DNA from 2 places in the Pseudomonas sp. PHC1 genome. Region 1 is predicted to be linked to the other one. Evidence: predicted binding sites of a transcription regulator. Region 1 holds the regulator's gene; the other holds the start of a gene.

What was found. Region 1 encodes sigma-54, which starts transcription at its own class of promoters, with help from an activator protein. Its sites were predicted from a motif close to ANTGGCATNNANNTTGCTNT; they were not measured.
Region 2: a site for sigma-54 is predicted at 3,795-3,814, ahead of flgB (flagellar basal body rod protein FlgB). Genes of this name have one in related genera too.

Annotation. Positions count from the first base shown of each region.
Region 1 is NZ_JBJXHJ010000016.1:87,600-96,926, forward strand. Features, by position in the region: gene lptA (lipopolysaccharide transport periplasmic protein LptA) at 1-26, shown strand, start outside; gene lptB (LPS export ABC transporter ATP-binding protein) at 26-751, shown strand; gene ACKJSM_RS19545 (RNA polymerase factor sigma-54) at 938-2,431, shown strand; gene hpf (ribosome hibernation-promoting factor, HPF/YfiA family) at 2,505-2,813, shown strand; gene ptsN (PTS IIA-like nitrogen regulatory protein PtsN) at 2,825-3,289, shown strand; gene rapZ (RNase adapter RapZ) at 3,292-4,149, shown strand; gene ACKJSM_RS19565 (HPr family phosphocarrier protein) at 4,165-4,440, shown strand; gene ACKJSM_RS19570 (ZIP family metal transporter) at 4,479-5,372, opposite strand; gene ACKJSM_RS19575 (superoxide dismutase) at 5,403-6,014, opposite strand; gene ACKJSM_RS19580 (hypothetical protein) at 6,016-6,456, opposite strand; gene ACKJSM_RS19585 (class II fumarate hydratase) at 6,484-7,860, opposite strand; gene ACKJSM_RS19590 (FagA protein) at 7,841-8,248, opposite strand; gene pmbA (metalloprotease PmbA) at 8,411-9,327, opposite strand, start outside.
Region 2 is NZ_JBJXHJ010000001.1:492,691-502,017, forward strand. Features, by position in the region: gene ACKJSM_RS02230 (flagella synthesis protein FlgN) at 1-383, opposite strand, end outside; gene flgM (flagellar biosynthesis anti-sigma factor FlgM) at 432-758, opposite strand; gene flgA (flagellar basal body P-ring formation chaperone FlgA) at 965-1,726, opposite strand; gene ACKJSM_RS02245 (chemotaxis protein CheV) at 1,809-2,741, shown strand; gene cheR (protein-glutamate O-methyltransferase CheR) at 2,789-3,616, shown strand; gene flgB (flagellar basal body rod protein FlgB) at 3,856-4,263, shown strand; gene flgC (flagellar basal body rod protein FlgC) at 4,267-4,710, shown strand; gene flgD (flagellar hook assembly protein FlgD) at 4,726-5,454, shown strand; gene flgE (flagellar hook protein FlgE) at 5,485-6,798, shown strand; gene ACKJSM_RS02275 (ribonucleoside-diphosphate reductase subunit alpha) at 7,324-9,327, opposite strand, start outside.

The DNA of each region.
Region 1 (9,327 bases):
AGAAAACCGACGAGAAAACCCAGTAATGGCAACTCTGAAAGCTCAGCACCTGGCCAAGGCCTATAAAAGCCGCCAGGTCGTGCGCGACGTCAGCCTGTCGATCGACAGCGGTCAGATCGTCGGCCTGCTCGGCCCGAACGGCGCCGGCAAGACCACGTGTTTCTACATGATCGTCGGCCTGGTTCAGGCCGATCAGGGTCGCGTACTGATCGACGACCTGGACGTCAGTCACCAGCCAATGCACGGTCGTGCCAAGGCCGGTATCGGCTATCTACCGCAAGAAGCGTCGATCTTCCGCAAACTGTCGGTAGCCGACAACATCATGGCCATTCTCGAGACTCGTCAGGAGCTCGACAAGGCCGGTCGTCGCAAGGAGCTGGAAAGCCTGCTGCAGGAATTCCACATCAGCCACATCCGCGACAACCTCGGCATGAGCCTTTCCGGTGGTGAGCGCCGCCGAGTGGAAATCGCCCGCGCACTGGCCACGGCACCGAAATTCATCCTGCTCGACGAACCGTTCGCCGGTGTCGACCCGATCTCGGTCGGCGACATCAAGCAGATCATCCACCACCTCAAGGCCAAGGGTATTGGTGTACTGATCACCGACCACAACGTCCGCGAGACGCTGGATATCTGCGAAACCGCCTACATCGTCAACGACGGTCAGTTGATCGCCGAAGGCGACTCCGCGACCATCCTCGCCAACGATCTGGTGAAGGAAGTGTATCTGGGTCACGAGTTCCGCCTGTAAGCACGACGGCATTCGACCAGCCGTCCGGGTGCTGTAACGTTGAAGCGCCTTTTTATACGCTTTTATTGTTACAGCGCTCTAGGCAAACACGACAGTTTCAGGCATATAATTTGCTTAAGTTTGGCGCCTCGGCGCCCTGTAGTGGATGGCGCATAGCGCCGGCGAATAAGGTGTTAAGCCCCTGCCATGAAACCATCGCTAGTCTTGAGAATGGGCCAGCAGCTGACGATGACACCGCAGCTGCAACAGGCCATCCGCCTGCTCCAATTGTCGACCCTGGATCTGCAACAGGAAATCCAGGAGGCTCTGGAATCCAATCCGATGCTCGAACGCCAGGAAGACGGCGACGACTTCGACAACTCCGATCCCATGGCCGACAACGCCGAACAGAAGCCCAACACCGAGATCCAGGAACCCTCCTACCAGGAGACCGCGCCGACAGTCGATAACCTCGAAGACGGCGAATGGAACGAGCGAATCCCCAACGAACTGCCAGTCGACACCGCCTGGGAAGACGTCTACCAGACCAGCGCCAGCAGCCTGCCAAGCAGCGACGATGACGAGTGGGACTTCACCACCCGCACTTCCGCCGGTGAGAGTCTGCAAAGCCATCTGCTGTGGCAGTTGAACCTGGCACCGATGTCCGACACCGATCGCCTGATCGCCGTGACCCTGATCGATTGCATCAACAATCAAGGCTACCTCGACGAGACCCTCGAAGAGATCCTTGACGCCTTCGATCCGGAGCTCGATATCGAACTGGACGAAATCGAAGCGGTCCTGCACCGTATCCAGCAGTTCGAACCGGCTGGCATCGGCGCACGCAACCTGGGCGAATGCCTGCTGCTGCAATTGCGCCAGCTGTCGGCCAAGACCCCTTGGCTGGCCGAAGCCAAGCGCCTGGTTACCGATTACATCGATCTGCTCGGCAGCCGCGACTACAGCCAGCTGATGCGTCGCATGAAACTCAAGGAAGACGAACTTCGCCAGGTCATCGAACTGGTGCAGAGCCTCAACCCGCGCCCCGGTTCGCAGATCGAGTCGACCGAAGCCGAATACGTGGTGCCTGACGTGATCGTGCGCAAGGACAACGAACGCTGGCTGGTGGAGCTGAACCAGGAGTCGGTGCCCCGCCTGCGGGTCAACGCCCAGTACGCCGGTTTCGTGCGCCGCGCCGACACCAGCGCCGATAACACCTTCATGCGCAATCAGTTGCAGGAAGCCCGCTGGTTCATCAAGAGCCTGCAAAGCCGCAACGAAACCCTGATGAAAGTGGCCACCCAGATCGTCGAGCATCAGCGCGGTTTTCTGGAGTACGGCGACGAAGCGATGAAGCCCCTGGTCCTGCATGACATCGCAGAAGCGGTGGGCATGCACGAGTCGACGATTTCCCGCGTGACTACGCAAAAATTCATGCATACCCCTCGGGGCATATATGAACTGAAATACTTTTTCTCCAGCCATGTGAGCACCTCCGAAGGCGGCGAATGCTCGTCCACGGCGATCCGCGCGATCATCAAGAAACTGGTCGCCGCGGAAAATCAGAAAAAGCCGTTGAGTGACAGCAAGATCGCTGGTTTACTGGAGGCACAAGGCATTCAGGTGGCTCGCCGCACCGTCGCCAAGTACCGCGAATCCCTCGGGATCGCGCCTTCGAGCGAACGCAAGCGGTTGATGTAAGCCACGTTACAGCGTTCCAGTGGCAGGCTCTTCGGCCTGCCGCTTTATGCACTGGCAACGAAGGAGAAGCTGTATGCAAGTCAACATCAGTGGACACCAACTGGAAGTGACCCAGCCTCTGCGCGAGTACATCGAGCTCAAGCTCAAGAAGCTCGAAGGGCATTTCGACAAGATCACCAACGTGCAAGTCACGATGTGTGTCGAAAAGCTGAAGCAGAAAATCGAAGCCACGCTGCATATTCCCGGCAATGAGGTCGTCGCCAACGCGGAACATACCGATATGTACGCTGCGATCGACGCGCTGACCGACAAGCTCGATAAACAACTCAAAAAGCATAAGGAAAAGACCCAGAGCCTGCTTCAGGGCGCTACCGGTCGATAACCCCCACCCCCATGATCCGACTTGAAAGTATCCTGACCCCCGGCCGTTCCCTGGTGAACGTGCCGGGCGGCAGTAAAAAGAAAGCCCTCGAACAAATTGCCAACCTGATCGCCCGGGAAGTCCCGGATCTGGAGATGCAAGATGTCTTCGAGGCATTGATTGCCCGTGAAAAACTGGGTTCTACCGGTTTTGGCAACGGCATCGCCATCCCCCACTGCCGCCTCAAGGGCTGTGAAGCGCCGATCAGTGCGCTGATGCACCTTGATGCCCCCATCGATTTCGACGCCATCGACGGCGCGCCCGTGGACCTGCTGTTCGTCCTGCTGGTGCCGGAAGCCGCCACCGATGCGCACCTGGAGCTGTTACGCCAGATCGCCAGCATGCTCGACCGCAAGGACGTGCGCGAAAGACTGCGCAGCGCGCCAAGCAACGAAGCCTTGTACCAGGTTGTACTGGAAGAACAGAACAGGCCGTAACCATGCGCTTGATCATTGTCAGTGGCCGTTCCGGCTCGGGTAAAAGTACCGCCCTGGATGTCCTTGAGGACAACGGCTACTACTGCATCGATAACCTGCCGGCCGGTCTACTGCCGGAACTGGCCGAACGGGCCCTGATTCATACCGAGCTGGCGCAGCCACTGGTGGCAGTATCGATCGATGCACGCAATCTGCCGAGCCATCTGACCCGTTTTCCGGAATTACTTGAAGACGCACGCGCCAAGCATATTCAATGCGATGTCCTGTACCTGGATGCCGACGAAGAAACCCTGCTCAAGCGTTTCTCTGAAACTCGCCGCCGCCACCCACTGAGCAACGCCAATCGTTCGCTGGCAGAGGCCATTCAGGATGAAAGCACGCTGCTCGGCCCCATTGCCGATCTCGCCGACCTGAAGATCAATACCACCCATCTCAACCTGTACCAGCTACGCGACACGATCAAGTTGCGCCTGCTGAATCAGCCGGAACCTGGCACCGCGTTTCTGGTCGAGTCGTTCGGTTTCAAACGCGGCATGCCGGTGGATGCGGATCTGGTGTTCGATGTACGCTGCCTGCCGAACCCATACTGGAAACCGGAACTGCGCGCGCAATCCGGTCTCGATCAGCCGGTCGCCGAGTATCTGGCGGCGCAGCCTGAGGTCGAGGAGATGTATCAGGATATTTACACGTACCTGCACAAATGGTTGCCGCGCTTTGCCGCGAGCAACCGCGCTTACGTCACCATTGCCATCGGCTGCACCGGCGGGCATCACCGTTCCGTTTACCTGACCGAACGTCTTGGCCAGGCGCTGCAGAAGACCCTGAAGAACGTCCAGGTTCGCCACCGCGACCTCAGCTAAAGGATTCACACCGCGATGCCTGCTCGGGAAATAGAAATCATCAACAAGCTGGGCCTGCATGCCCGCGCATCGGCAAAATTCGTCGGCGTGGCGGGCCAGTTTCCCGATTGCGCGATCAGAGTCGGCCGCACCCCGGACACCACGGTTGACGGTAAAAGCATCATGGCGATGATGATGCTTGCTGCGGGTAAGGGCACCAAAATCCACCTGAGCACCGAAGGCCACCAGGAACAGGAAGCCATGGATGCGCTGGTTGCGTTGATCAATAACTACTTCGATGAAGGTGGTTGAAAACGCTTGAAGCGAGGGAGCAAGCTCCCTCCTGCGTTTCAGCCCAATGCCGTATCCATCACCATCATCAGGCAGAAGCCAATCAACAATCCCAAGCTTGCCAGCTTCTCGTGACCATTGCGTCGCGACTCCGGAATGACCTCGTGAGTCACCACCAGCAGCATGGCGCCCGCCGCCAACGCCAGCCCCAAGGGCAGTAACAATTCGGCAAGGCTGACCAGCCACGCGCAAAGCAGCGCGAACACCGGTTCGACCAGACCTGACGCTGCGCCAATCAAAAACGCCTTGACCCGCGACATCCCGGCACCGGCCAGTACCAGCGCAATCACCAGCCCTTCCGGTACATCCTGCAAGGCAATCCCCATCGCCAGACTGTCTGCGTCAGGCATTCCACCGCCAGCCGAGACACCGACCGCCATGCCTTCCGGGATGTTATGGGCGATGATGGCGAACACGAACAGCCAGATCCGCGGCGGAATCACCGGATGCTCGACAGTGCCGATGAGCATTTCCGGCGAGGCGCCCGACACTCGGCGATCAACCAGATACAGGCCGAATGCCCCCAGCAGGATGCCAAAACAGATCAGGCCACTGGCGCCCCATGGGCTCAGCCCCAGGCTTTCGGCGGCGGAGATTCCCGGCACGATCAGCGAAAAGGCGGTCGCTGCCAGCATCACGCCGGCGCCAAAACCCAACAGCGTATCCCCCAGTGCCTGAGGCATGTTGCGGATCACCAGCACCGGAACCGCGCCGAGCGCGGTGCCAAGGGCGCATATCGCCCCGCCCTGCAACGCCCGCGACAACCTCGGCTCCAGGTTCAGCCATTCCAGTGCGTGGGCGACCAGCAAAGTCATACCCGCCAACAGCAGCAGCGATCCGATTGCGTAACGAAACATGCGCCCACTTCCGATCGCCAGTGTCTCAGTGCCCATAGTCAGCCTTGTATTGTTTTTATAGAAGACTTAAACCAGCGCTGCCCGATAGCGCGCAGCGACTTGTGGCCAGTTGATCACGTTGTAGAAAGCGCTGATGTATTCCGGCCGATGGTTCTGATAACGCAAGTAGTAGGCGTGCTCCCACACATCCAGACCGAGAATCGGCGTATTGCCGTTCATCAGCGGGCTGTCCTGATTGCCGCTGCTTTCTACCACCAGTTTCTTGTCCGGCGTCACGCTGAGCCACGCCCAGCCACTGCCGAAGCGGGTCAGCGCAGCTTTGGTGAAGGCCTCCTTGAAACTGTCGAGGCCACCCAGTTGCTCATCAATTGCCTTGGCCAGCGCACCGTCCGGCTTGCCACCGCCGTTAGGCACCATGACTTCCCAGAACAACGAATGGTTGGCATGACCACCACCCTGGTTGATCACCGCCGCCCGGAGTTTTTCCGGCAGTTGCCGGACGCTGGCGACCAGTTTTTCCACCGGCCACTCCGCGAACTCAGTGCCCTCGACCGCAGCGTTCAGATTATTGATGTAGGTCTGGTGATTCTTGGTGTAGTGGATCTCCATGGTTTGCGCATCGATGTGCGGCTCCAGTGCGTCGTAGGCGTAAGGCAAGGCTGGCAGGGTAAAAGCCATTTCAATGGACTCCATGGTGATGTGGGGCAGGCGCGCGGCGAGCATTGCCGGTGTCCGGATGCAGCAAACGCTGGGTACGCGGGTATTCGCCGTGCTCGCTGATGAAATTGAGCAGCTCGACGTAGGTCTTGCTGCTCTGGCGCAGCGCCGCTTCACGCAGGGCCGGGCGCAGGCGCTCGTCCTGCATGGTCTGCAACAACCGTTGATGGATCGCGCACAGGTACTCGGCGCTCTCCTCCGGCTGATTCAGCTGCAGATGCAGATCCGCCAGGTTGTGATGGGAAATGACGCAAGCCGCCACCGCTTCGTCGGCATCGGCCCAGCGCTCGAACAACACCTGCGCTAAAGCCAGGGCTTGCAGGTAGGCCTCGCGGGCATCGATCAGCTCGCCCAGGATGAAGCAGCGATTGGCCCGTTCGATCGTGCGTTTCCAGTGCTCCATGGTGAACCTCCAAAGCGGTTGCGGTGCTTATACGCCGCCGGCAGTGAGTTTTTCGGGATTGAGCAACGTTTCCAGCTGACTGCGCGACAGGTCGGTGTGTTCCAGCGCGACGTCGATCACCGGGCGCCCCTGTTTGTAGGCCTGCTTGGCGATCTCGGCCGCTTTCTGGTAACCGATGATCGGGTTGAGCGCGGTCACCAGAATCGGGTTGCGCGACAGCGCTTCCTTGAGGCGCGAGTCGTTGACCTTGAAGGTGGCGATGGCCTTGTCACCCAGCAAACGGCTGGAGTTGGCCAGCAACTCGATGCTGCTCAACAGGTTCTGGGCAATGATCGGCAGCATCACGTTCAGTTCGAAATTGCCTGACTGCCCGGCGATGGTGATCACCGAGTCATTGCCGATCACTTGCGCAGCGACCATGGCGGTGGCTTCCGGAATCACCGGATTGACCTTCCCCGGCATGATCGACGAGCCCGGTTGCAGACCTTCCAGTTCAATTTCCCCGAGGCCGGCGAGCGGGCCGGAGTTCATCCAGCGCAGATCGTTGGCGATTTTCATCAGCGACACGGCAGTGGCTTTGAGCTGGCCCGACACCGCCACGGCGGTGTCCTGCGAGCCGATCAGGGCGAACAGATTCTTGCCAGGCGTGAACTGGACATTGGTCAACTGGCTGAGCTGGCGGCTGAAACGCACAGCAAATTCCGGATGCGCATTGATCCCGGTACCGACTGCCGTGCCACCCTGGGCCAGGGATTGCAGGCTTGGCAGCAGATCCTGCAGGTGACCGATATTGGCCTTGAGCTGCTGCGCCCAACCGTTCAGCGCCTGGCTCATGCGCACCGGCATGGCGTCCATCAGGTGCGTGCGACCGGTCTTGACGTGGTGATGGACCTGCTCGGCCTTGCGCTCGATCACCTGCACCAGGTGCAGCAGCGCCGGCAGCAGTTGTTCGTGCAGGGCCAATGCGGCGCTGACGTGGATAGTCGTCGGAATGATGTCGTTGCTGCTCTGCCCGCAGTTGACGTGATCATTGGCATTGACCGGTTCGTCGAGCAAGCGGCTGGCCAGGGTGGCGATCACTTCGTTGGCGTTCATGTTGGAGCTGGTGCCGGAACCGGTCTGGAAGATGTCCACCGGAAAATGCCGCATGAAGTCGCCTTCCAGCAACCCTTGAGCGGCATCGCTGATGGCTTTGCCTTGGGCGGCGCTGATCTGGTTGAGTTCAACGTTGGCGCGCGCGGCGGCCGCTTTGGCCAGAATCAGGGCGCGGATGAACTGGGTCGGCATCGGCTTGCCGCTGATGGGGAAGTTATCCACTGCGCGCTGGGTTTGCGCGCCGTAGAGAGCGTCCACCGGCACCTGCAGTTCGCCCATGCTGTCGCGCTCAATACGTGTCTTGGTCATCTGAAAATCCTTGCACCAGTTCTATGAGAGGAATCGAGGGTTGCAATTCGCAGGTGGCGAGCTGCCAGGTGTAGCTCTGCCAGCGCTTTAGCCGGCATTTGCACAATGACAGGCGCTCCATTTCACGCAGCGGGCGCCAGGCTTGATCGAGACAGAGGCTGCGCCAATGCCACGGCAACGCGATGTCGGTGGCCGTGTCGAGCAGCAGACGGAAAGAGGTTTCAGCGATCATCCAGGGTGAGGTCGCCGTGCAGCAGGCCAGATAACGACCTTCGGCCAGGTAGTGTTCGATCAGTCGCGGTTCGTCAGGATCCATCGCGCAACGGATCTGGCGACTCATCCAGCGCCAGCTTTCAAGGTACGGCTGCTCGTGCAAGGCAGAACTCATGATCCTGGGCTCATCCGATAATGAGATTTATTATTAGATGATAATGAGAACCAAAAACAAGCACGGCTTTTTAGCTGCCCTGATCAGCCCAAAAGATTTGCAGGCATAAAAAAAGGCGCGCCACCCAATCGGGTGACGCGCCTTCTGTGTACCGGCCTGGACTTAGCTGCCCGCGACAGTCATCTTCTCGATCAACACCGAACCGGTGCGAATGTTGCTGCGCAGCTCCAGATCGTTACCCACCGCGACGATCTGCTTGAACATGTCACGCATGTTGCCGGCGATGGTCACTTCCTGCACCGCGAACTGGATCTCCCCGTTCTCGACCCAGAAACCCGCCGCACCGCGCGAGTAATCACCGGTCACCATGTTCAGACCATGGCCCATCAGCTCGGTGACCAGCAACCCGCGCCCCATTCGTCGCAGCAAGGCAGCCTGATCTTCATCGCCATGAGTGACGAACAGGTTATGCACGCCGCCTGCGTTGGCGGTACTCGGCATGCCCAGTTTGCGCCCGGAATAGGTGCCGAGGATGTACGAAACCAACTCACCCTTTTCGACGAACGGTTTGGCATAGGTCGCCAGACCGTCGCCGTCATACGACGCACTGCCCATGGCGCGCATCAGGTGTGGACGCTCGTCGATGGTCAGCCATTCCGGGAACAGCTTCTGCCCCAAAGTGCCTTCGAGGAACGACGATTTGCGATACAGACTGCCGCCGGAAATCGCCGACAGGAAGCTGCCGAACAACCCGCCCGCCAGTTCCGCCGAAAACAATACAGGCACTTCGCAGGTCGGCACCGGACGCGCGCCCAGACGGCTCGCCGCCCGCTGTGCCGCACGCTGGCCAATGCTTACCGGATCCGCCAGCAAACTGCCCTGGCGGTTCACGTCGTACCAGTAATCACGCTGCATCTGGCCATCGGCCTCGGCGATCATCACGCAGCTCAGGCTGTGTCGGGTCGAAGCATAACCGCCGATGAAACCATGGCTGTTTCCGTACACGCGGCAGCCCTGATGAGTGCTCAACGTGGTGCCATCGGCATTCTTGATGCGCGCATCGGCGTCGAACGCGGCAG
Region 2 (9,327 bases), on a different contig from region 1:
AGGATTTTCAGCTGATTGGCCGTGGCGGCCTGCTGCATGACGATCGACTGGCCATTTCTGGCATTGGCGGCCTGGCACTGGGCGATCAGATCGGTCAGGACATCACTCTGGCTCAGCAACTGGTCGCCGATGCTCGACTGGCTGGCCAGTTGTTCCAGACCGGCGCGATCGATCGACAGATTGAGGCTGGCGAGGATTTCGCTGCGTTTGCGGCCATGCTGTTCGAGCAGAATGATCAATGCCTGCTTGCGCGCCAGAATCTCTTCCAGCAAAGGCATGTCGCGACCGTGCAAGGCGAGGGACTCGGTTTGCAGTAACTCCAGCAATTGTTGAGCTGGAGCAAAGTCGTCGATGATCAGTTGCAATAAATTAGTGTCGTGCATGGCTGGCCTTGGGTTTTAAGCGTCCAAAAGCCTGGCGCTGACCGAGGCCTAGCGCTGGGCTTCGAAGTTGAGCAGTTTGCTGGCTACACGGTTGCTGTCGACCTTGTAGCTGCCATCGGCAATCGCTGCTTTCAACTCGGCCACACGGGCCTTGTCGACGGCAGGCTGATCGCGCAGCTTGTCAGTGATCTTCTGCAACTGTTGAGCCTCATTGCTGAGGTGTACCGATTCCCCGCTTTTTGCGGTACTGGCCTGTTCGGCCGGGGTATTCAGCGGCGCGGAGGTGCCGGTTTCGGCGGTTTCCTTGGCGTTGCTGGTACGTGTACTGCCCGTAAGTGACGAGGAGCTGTTCAAACGGCTGAAATCGATGACCATGTTAAAAACCTCTGGGAATTTGGACGCTTGCCATGTTCTCGGCCATCCCCTGGAAAACTTTAGGCTCATTTAGCAATGAGCTTGCATGCGCCGTAGCAGATCCTGCTGCGGCACAGTTTAGGGAACAGCTCTGGTCAGCGCCAGTTTTCTGCTTGAGTACTCAGGGGCTTTTCAAATATCCGTTCATCCTGCCGCTCACATTACCGCTACATGGCCACTTCCACCTGGCCGGGCGCGATCACCTGCGCCTTGATAACCCGTTGGGAATTGAGGTTTTTCACCCGAATCTGTTCTTTCAGGCCACCGTTGGACAGGGCTTCGCCCGGCATCCGGACGGCGAGGGTGCCGCTGCGGGCGATGATCACCACTTGATCGCCCTTGCGAACCACTTCCGCCTGTTCCAGATGCACCAGGGTAATGACTTGATCGGCGACCGTTGGTCGGGTCAATTTCTGCCCGATGGCTTCATCCACCGACGTCAGGAAACCCTGGTTGATCGTGCTGACGTCGCGCTCGCGCAAGGTCACGTCCTGGGGCTCGATAATGCCGGCGCGCTTGAGTGGCCGCGTGGTGGTGACAATCTCGCGAAACAGGCGGACTTGAGCGGGCACGAACACCGTCCAGGGGGAGGCGCCTTCGCAGCGGACCTTGACCGTGACACGGCCCAGAGGACGTGCCGGACTCTCCAGTGTCGCTGTCAATTCCTTGTCGCACATAGGCATGCGCATGCGTGGATCGAGCTGGTTGACCTCGATTTCATATCGGCCTTCCGTTTGACTGGTGGCCAGATAGTCTTCTACGGTGAATTCAAGAAAGCCCTGAGTGACGCCGATAAGCATGTCAGGCAAGGTAACCGCATCAGCAATGGCAGGGCTGCCAGCGAAAAACAGGCAAACGGCGGACATCGCGCAAAGCCCTCTGCGGAGGGGAGATGTCAGGCGTCGGAAAAATGTCGTTTGAGCGTTCATACGAGTTAAAAAGCAAGCGCCGTGCCGTTTAGCAATGAATGTGCGTCGCAACAACACTTGGCGTTGGTGTAGGAGTCTGGGCATGGCTGGTGTAATGGATTCGGTGAACCAGCGCACGCAACTGGTGGGGCAGAATCGCCTGGAGCTGTTGTTGTTCCGTCTCGACGGTCAGCAGCTCTACGGGATCAACGTGTTCAAGGTTCGGGAAGTGCTGCAGTGCCCGCAACTGACGCTGATGCCCAAGTCCAGTCCTGTCGTGTGCGGGGTGGCGAATATCCGGGGGGCGACCATTCCGATCCTTGATCTGGCGATGGCGACCGGCTCCGGTGCTTTGAAAGACAAGAACAGTCCGTTTGTGATCATCACGGAATACAACACCAAGACTCAGGGTTTCCTGGTGCGCTCGGTGGAACGTATCGTGAACATGAACTGGGAAGAGATTCATCCGCCGCCCAAGGGCACCGGACGCGATCATTACCTGACCGCTGTGACTCGGGTCGACAATCAGTTAGTCGAAATCATCGACGTCGAGAAGGTGCTGGCGGAAGTCGCGCCGACCCCGGAAGCGATTTCGGTCGGCGTGGTGGATGTCGAGACCCAGAGCAAGGCGTTGTCGTTGCGGGTGCTGACGGTCGATGACTCGTCGGTGGCGCGCAAGCAGGTGACGCGTTGCCTGCAGACGGTCGGTGTCGAAGTGGTGGCGTTGAACGACGGCAAGCAGGCGCTGGATTACCTGCGCAAGCTGGTCGACGAGGGCAAGAAGCCGGAAGAAGAGTTCCTGATGATGATCTCCGACATCGAAATGCCGGAGATGGACGGGTACACCCTGACGGCCGAGATCCGCAGCGACCCTCGCATGCAAAAGCTTCATATCATCCTGCATACTTCGTTGTCGGGTGTGTTCAATCAGGCGATGGTCAAGAAAGTCGGTGCCGATGACTTCCTGGCCAAGTTCCGTCCTGATGACCTGGCATCCCGGGTAGTCGACCGGATCAAAGCAGCAGACATCAGCTAAGGGCCTTCTGCCCCTGGCGTTCAACACGATTTAAGAGGCGGCATCATTTGTCTACGGGTAATTTGGATTTCGAACAGTTCCGGGTCTTCCTGGAAAAAGCCTGTGGCATTTTGCTCGGTGAAAACAAGCAGTATCTGGTGTCGAGCCGTCTCAACAAACTGATGGAGCAGCAAGGCATCAAGTCCCTGGGTGAGCTGGTTCAGCGCATCCAGACCCAGCCGCGCAGCGGTTTGCGCGAGCAGGTGGTCGATGCCATGACGACCAACGAAACCCTGTGGTTTCGCGACACCTATCCGTTTGAAGTCTTGAAGAACAAGGTGCTGCCCGAAGCGATCAAGGCTGCTCCCAACCAGCGTCTGCGGATCTGGTCGGCAGCCTGCTCGTCGGGTCAGGAACCCTATTCGCTGTCGATGTCGATCGACGAGTTCGAGCGGACCAACATCGGTCAGTTGAAGATGGGCGTGCAGATCGTCGCCACCGATCTGTCCGGCAGCATGCTGACCAACTGCAAGACCGGCGAGTACGACAGCCTGGCGATTGGTCGCGGTCTGTCCGCCGATCGTCTGCAGCGCTACTTTGACCCGAAAGGGCCGGGGCGCTGGGTGATCAAGGCGCCGATCAAGAACCGGGTGGAGTTCCGCTCGTTCAACCTGCTCGACAGTTATGCAAGCCTGGGCAAGTTCGACATCGTGTTCTGCCGCAACGTGCTGATCTACTTCTCCGCCGAGGTGAAGAAGGACATCCTGTTGCGCATTCACAGCACGCTGAAGCCCGGCGGTTATCTGTTCCTTGGCGCTTCCGAAGCGCTGAATGGTTTGCCGGATCATTACCAGATGGTGCAGTGCAGCCCGGGGATCATCTACCAGGCGAAGTGAAACACCGGCGACACAAGAAACGGGAGTCCTCAGGGGCTCCCGTTTTTTTATGCCTGAAGGTTTTGCCGGTGGCAGGTGGCGGCAGAAAAGCGGCATCCGGCGGAAACCGGTTGCCGCTTTTCTGGCATTGCCGCGTTGCCGGTTCCGCGCAAAGCCCCGTAATCCGGGGCTTTCTCAAACTGGCACGACGCTTGCTATAACCCAGTTACGAAAAATCCGGTCACCTGAAGGTTCCCGACATGAGCATCAGCTTCGATAAAGCGCTCGGCATTCACGAAAAGGCTCTGGGCTTCCGCGCCCAGCGTGCCGAAGTGCTGGCCAACAACATCGCCAACGCCGACACCCCGAACTACAAGGCGCGGGATCTGGAGTTCTCCAAAGTGCTTGAAGCACAGAGCCAGAAGAACGCTAACGGCACCATCGCCCTGAACATGACCAACAGCCGTCACATCGAAGCTGAAGGCCTGGGCAATGGCGACGAGTCGCTGATGTATCGCACGCCGATGCAGCCGTCGATCGACCAGAACACCGTGGACGCCCAGCTGGAACAGTCGAACTACGCGGAAAACGCCGTCGGCTTCCAGGCCAGCTTCACCCTGCTCAACAGCAAATTCAAAGGGCTGGTGTCAGCCCTGCGCGGAGAGTAATCCATGTCCCTGTCCAGCGTTTTCAACATTGCCGGCAGCGGCATGAGCGCCCAGACCACCCGTCTCAACACCGTGGCCTCGAACATCGCCAACGCCGAGACCGTCTCGTCGAGCATCGACCAGACCTATCGTGCCCGTCATCCGGTGTTTGCCACCATGTTTCAGGGCGGCCAGAGCGGCGGCAGCAATTCGCTGTTCCAGAACCAGGACGCGGCCGGTCAGGGCGTGCAGGTGCTCGGTGTGGTCGAAGACCAGAGCAACCTCGAAGCGCGCTACGAGCCGAACCATCCGGCGGCCGACGCCAAGGGCTACGTCTACTACCCGAACGTCAACGTGGTGGAAGAAATGGCTGACATGATTTCCGCGAGCCGTTCGTTCCAGACCAACGCTGAAATGATGAACACCGCCAAGACCATGATGCAGAAGGTACTGACCCTCGGTCAGTGATAAGGGGCGACTGCCATGAGTGTTACCGATACCACCAGCAGCCTGACGATGAACGACATACTGGCCAACTCTTCGAAGAAGACCAGTAGCACCACCACCGGCGGCATCGCTTCGGCCACCAACAGCTCGACCGGCGGCCAGGCCCTGGGCAAGGACGCGTTCCTGCAACTGCTGGTGACCCAGCTGAAAAACCAGAACCCGCTCGACCCGCAGGACAACAGCGCATTCGTTGCCCAGCTGGCGCAGTTCAGCAGCCTCGAGGGGATCACCACCCTCAACAGCACCGTCAGTTCGCTGGCCGGCAACTACAACTCGTCGCAAGCGTTGCAGGCGTCGTCGCTGGTGGGTCGCAATGTGATTGTGCAGACCAACACGGTTCAGCTGGACGATCCGAGCAAAGGCATGACCGGTTCGGTCACCGTCCCGTCGTCGATTGCCGGCGGTACCGTCACCATCACCGACAGCAGTGGTGCCACCGTTCGTACCATCGATCTGGGCAGTCGCGCCGCCGGCAATGCGAGCTTCACCTGGGACGGCAAGGACAAGGACGGCAATCTGGTGAAAACCGGTACCTACACCTTCAAGGCCAACGCCTCGATCAACGGCACCGCGACCGACCTGGCGACCTACCTGCCCGCCACGGTCACCAGCGTGACGATCAGCCAGACCGGTGGCGAGTTGATGCTCAACCTGTCCGGCAAGGGCACCGTCGCCCTGTCCAAAGTACAAACCATTGGTATATAGAGCCGACCAACCGGCACAAAGGAGTGGAATATGTCTTTCAATATCGGCCTTAGCGGTCTCTATGCAGCCAACAAGCAACTGGATGTGACCGGCAACAACATCGCCAACGTCGCGACCGCCGGTTTCAAATCCTCCCGTGCAGAATTCGAAGACGTCTACTCGGCGACTCGCCTGGGCAGCGGCAGCAAGGTCATCGGTAACGGTGTGCGCCTGGCCAACGTTTCCCAGCAGTTCACCCAGGGCGACATCAACAACACCGGCAACGTGCTGGACATGGGGATCAACGGTTCGGGCTTCTTCACCCTGAGCAACAACGGTTCGATCTCCTACACCCGTGCCGGTACGTTCAAGGTCGACAAGGACGGCTTCATTACCAACACCGACTACACCTCGCGTCTGCAAGGCTACGGTGTGGATTCAAACGGCAAGATCATCAACGGTGTGTTGACCGATCTGAAGATCGACACCTCGAACCTGGCGCCGAAGTCCACCTCGCTGGTGACCTCGACCATCAACCTGAACTCGACCGCTCCGGTGATCGACGACACAGTAGCGGCCGGCAAGTTCGACCCGACCAACCTTGCGACCTACACCAAGTCGTTCAGCACGCCGATCTATGACAGCCAGGGCAACTCCCATGTCATGGATCAGTACATGGTGAAGACCGGCGCCAACACCTGGAAGGTCTACACCCTGGTGGACGGTCGCAACCCGGATGCTACCGGCAGCGATCCGAAAGTCACTGCGCCTGTCGCATCGACCATGACCTTTGACTCCACTGGCAAGCTGACTCAGGTCAGCACTCCGCCTGCCGTGATCAGCAGCGACCTGAAGCTCACTGGCTGGGTACCGGGCACTGTCACCAACGGTGTGTGGACGGCCAACGGTGCTTCGGCTAACCCGGCCGGCATTACCATTTCGATGGCCAAGACCACTCAATACAACGCCGACACCGCGCGTTCGATCCCGACGCAGGATGGTTATGCCACTGGCCAGATCACCAACCTGACCATCGACGGTACCGGTACGCTGTTCGCCAACTTCAGCAACAACCAGAGCAAGGCTATCGGCCAGGTTGCGCTGGCCAGCTTCACCAACGAGCAGGGCTTGCAGCCGATCGGTGGCACCAGCTGGAAAGAAACCTTCGCTTCGGGTATCCCGGGCTACGATGCACCGGAAACCGGTACGCTGGGTTCGGTTGTTTCGAACTCGCTGGAAGAGTCCAACGTTAACCTGACCAATGAGCTGGTGGACCTGATCAAGGGTCAGAGTAACTATCAGGCGAATGCCAAGACCATCTCCACCCAGAGCACCATCATGCAGACCATTATTCAGATGACCTGATTCTGAGTCTTGGCTGGTTAAGGAGCCCCTCTTTTTGAGGGGCTTTTTTTGCCTTGGGATTGAGGATATATCCGTTGCTCCGGGTGCTGCCGCTGGCGGTTTCGCCCTGACGGCGAGTCCCTTTTTCAGACGCCGGAATGCCGGCCCGGCAAAAAGGAACCAAAAGGCTGGACCCCGGCGTTCGGCACCTCGCTTTGGCTCGGTGTTCCTTCGTTCCGATGGGGCCGGCACGTCAAAAGCTTTACTCGAGCTAACGCTCATCGTGTTCAGTGGTGGAAGCAAAGGCAAAGGCAGGCGCGGGATGTTTGCTTTTTAAGACTTGAGTTCAACTCGGTATTTCACGTCGGCGTATCTTTTCAAAGCAACTCGGTCGGTTCCCTCTCCCTCTGGGCGGTCCGACGTTTCGGGAGGGCTAGGGTTAGGGGGCTTTTGCTTTTTCGCGGGCAAAAGAAAACCCCCGACAAACCAGAAGTCTGTCAGGGGTTTCTCGGATCAGGTGTTTCGCAACGCCTGATTCAGCTCAGCTTATTGGCAAGCTTCGCAATCCGGCTCGTCGATGGCGCAAGCCTTCGGTACTGGAGCCGGGCCGGCAGGGGCTGCCAGGACCGAGTCGTCGCCGTGGTTGCCGCCGCTGGATACAGCGTTCAGCTTGCCGGTGTTGATGGTCGACTTCTCGGTGCTGGTCGCGGCCAGGGCACGGAGGTAGTAAGTGGTTTTCAGACCACGGTACCAGGCCATGCGGTAGGTCACGTCCAGCTTCTTGCCCGAAGCGCCGGCGATGTACAGGTTCAGCGACTGGGCCTGGTCGATCCACTTCTGACGACGGCTGGCGGCGTCAACGATCCACTTGGTGTCCACTTCGAACGCGGTCGCGTAGAGCTCTTTGAGTTCTTGCGGGATGCGCTCGATCTGCTGAACCGAACCGTCGTAGTACTTCAGGTCGTTGATCATGACCGAGTCCCACAGGCCGCGAGCCTTCAGGTCGCGAACCAGGTAAGGGTTGATCACGGTGAATTCGCCCGACAGGTTCGATTTCACGTACAGGTTCTGGTAGGTCGGTTCGATCGACTGCGAGACGCCGGTGATGTTGGCGATGGTCGCGGTCGGTGCGATGGCCATGATGTTCGAGTTACGGATGCCTTTCTGTACACGGGCGCGAACCGGTGCCCAGTCCAGGGACTCGGTCAGGTCGACGTCGATGTACTTCTGGCCACGTGCTTCGATCAGGATCTGTTGCGAATCCAGCGGCAGTACGCCTTTGGACCACAGCGAACCCTGGAACGTCTCGTACGAGCCGCGCTCGTCGGCCAGGTCGCAGGAAGCCTGGATCGCGTAGTAGCTGACCGCTTCCATCGACTTGTCGGCGAACTCGACGGCAGCGTCGGAACCGTACGGGATGTGCTGCAGGTACAGCGCGTCCTGGAAGCCCATGATGCCCAGACCGACCGGGCGGTGGCGGAAGTTGGAGTTCTTCGCCTGCGGCACCGAGTAGTAGTTGATGTCGATCACGTTGTCGAGCATGCGCACGGCGACGTCGATGGTGCGCTTGAGCTTGGCGGTGTCCAGCTTGCCGTCGACGATGTGGTTCGGCAGGTTGATCGAGCCCAGGTTGCAGACCGCGATCTCGTCCTTGTTGGTGTTCAGGGTGATCTCGGTGCACAGGTTCGAGCTGTGAACGACGCCGACGTGCTGCTGCGGGCTGCGCAGGTTGCACGGGTCCTTGAACGTCAGCCATGGGTGGCCGGTTTCGAACAGCATCGACAGCATCTTGCGCCACAGGTCTTTGGCCTGAATGGTCTTGAACAGCTTGATCTTGCCCGGGTATTCGGTCAGGGCTTCGTAGTATTCGTAGCGCTCTTCGAAGGCCTTGCCGGTCAGGTCGTGCAGGTCCGGTACTTCGGACGGCGAGAACAGGGTCCACTTGCCGTCATCGAAGACGCGCTTCATGAACAGGTCAGGGATCCAGTTGGCAGTGTTCATGTCGTGGGTACGACGACGGTCATCACCGGTGTTCTTACGGAGTTCGATGAACTCCTCGATGTCCATGTGCCAGGTTTCCAGGTAGGCACAGACAGCGCCTTTGCGCTTGCCACCCTGGTTAACGGCGACGGCGGTGTCGTTCACCACTTTCAGGAACGGAACCACGCCCTGCGACTTGCCGTTGGTGCCCTTGATGTACGAGCCCAGCGCACGAACCGGGGTCCAGTCGTTACCCAGGCCACCGGCGAATTTCGACAGCATGGCGTTGTCGTGGATCGCGTGGTAGATGCCCGACAGGTCATCCGGCACTGTGGTCAGGTAGCAGCTCGACAGCTGTGGACGCAGGGTGCCGGCGTTGAACAGGGTCGGGGTCGAAGCCATGTAGTCGAACGAGGACAGCAGGTTGTAGAACTCGATCGCACGGTCTTCTTTCTGCTTCTCTTCGATGGCCAGGCCCATGGCCACGCGCATGAAGAAGATCTGTGGCAGTTCGAAACGCACGCCATCCTTGTGGATGAAGTAACGGTCGTACAGGGTCTGCAGGCCCAG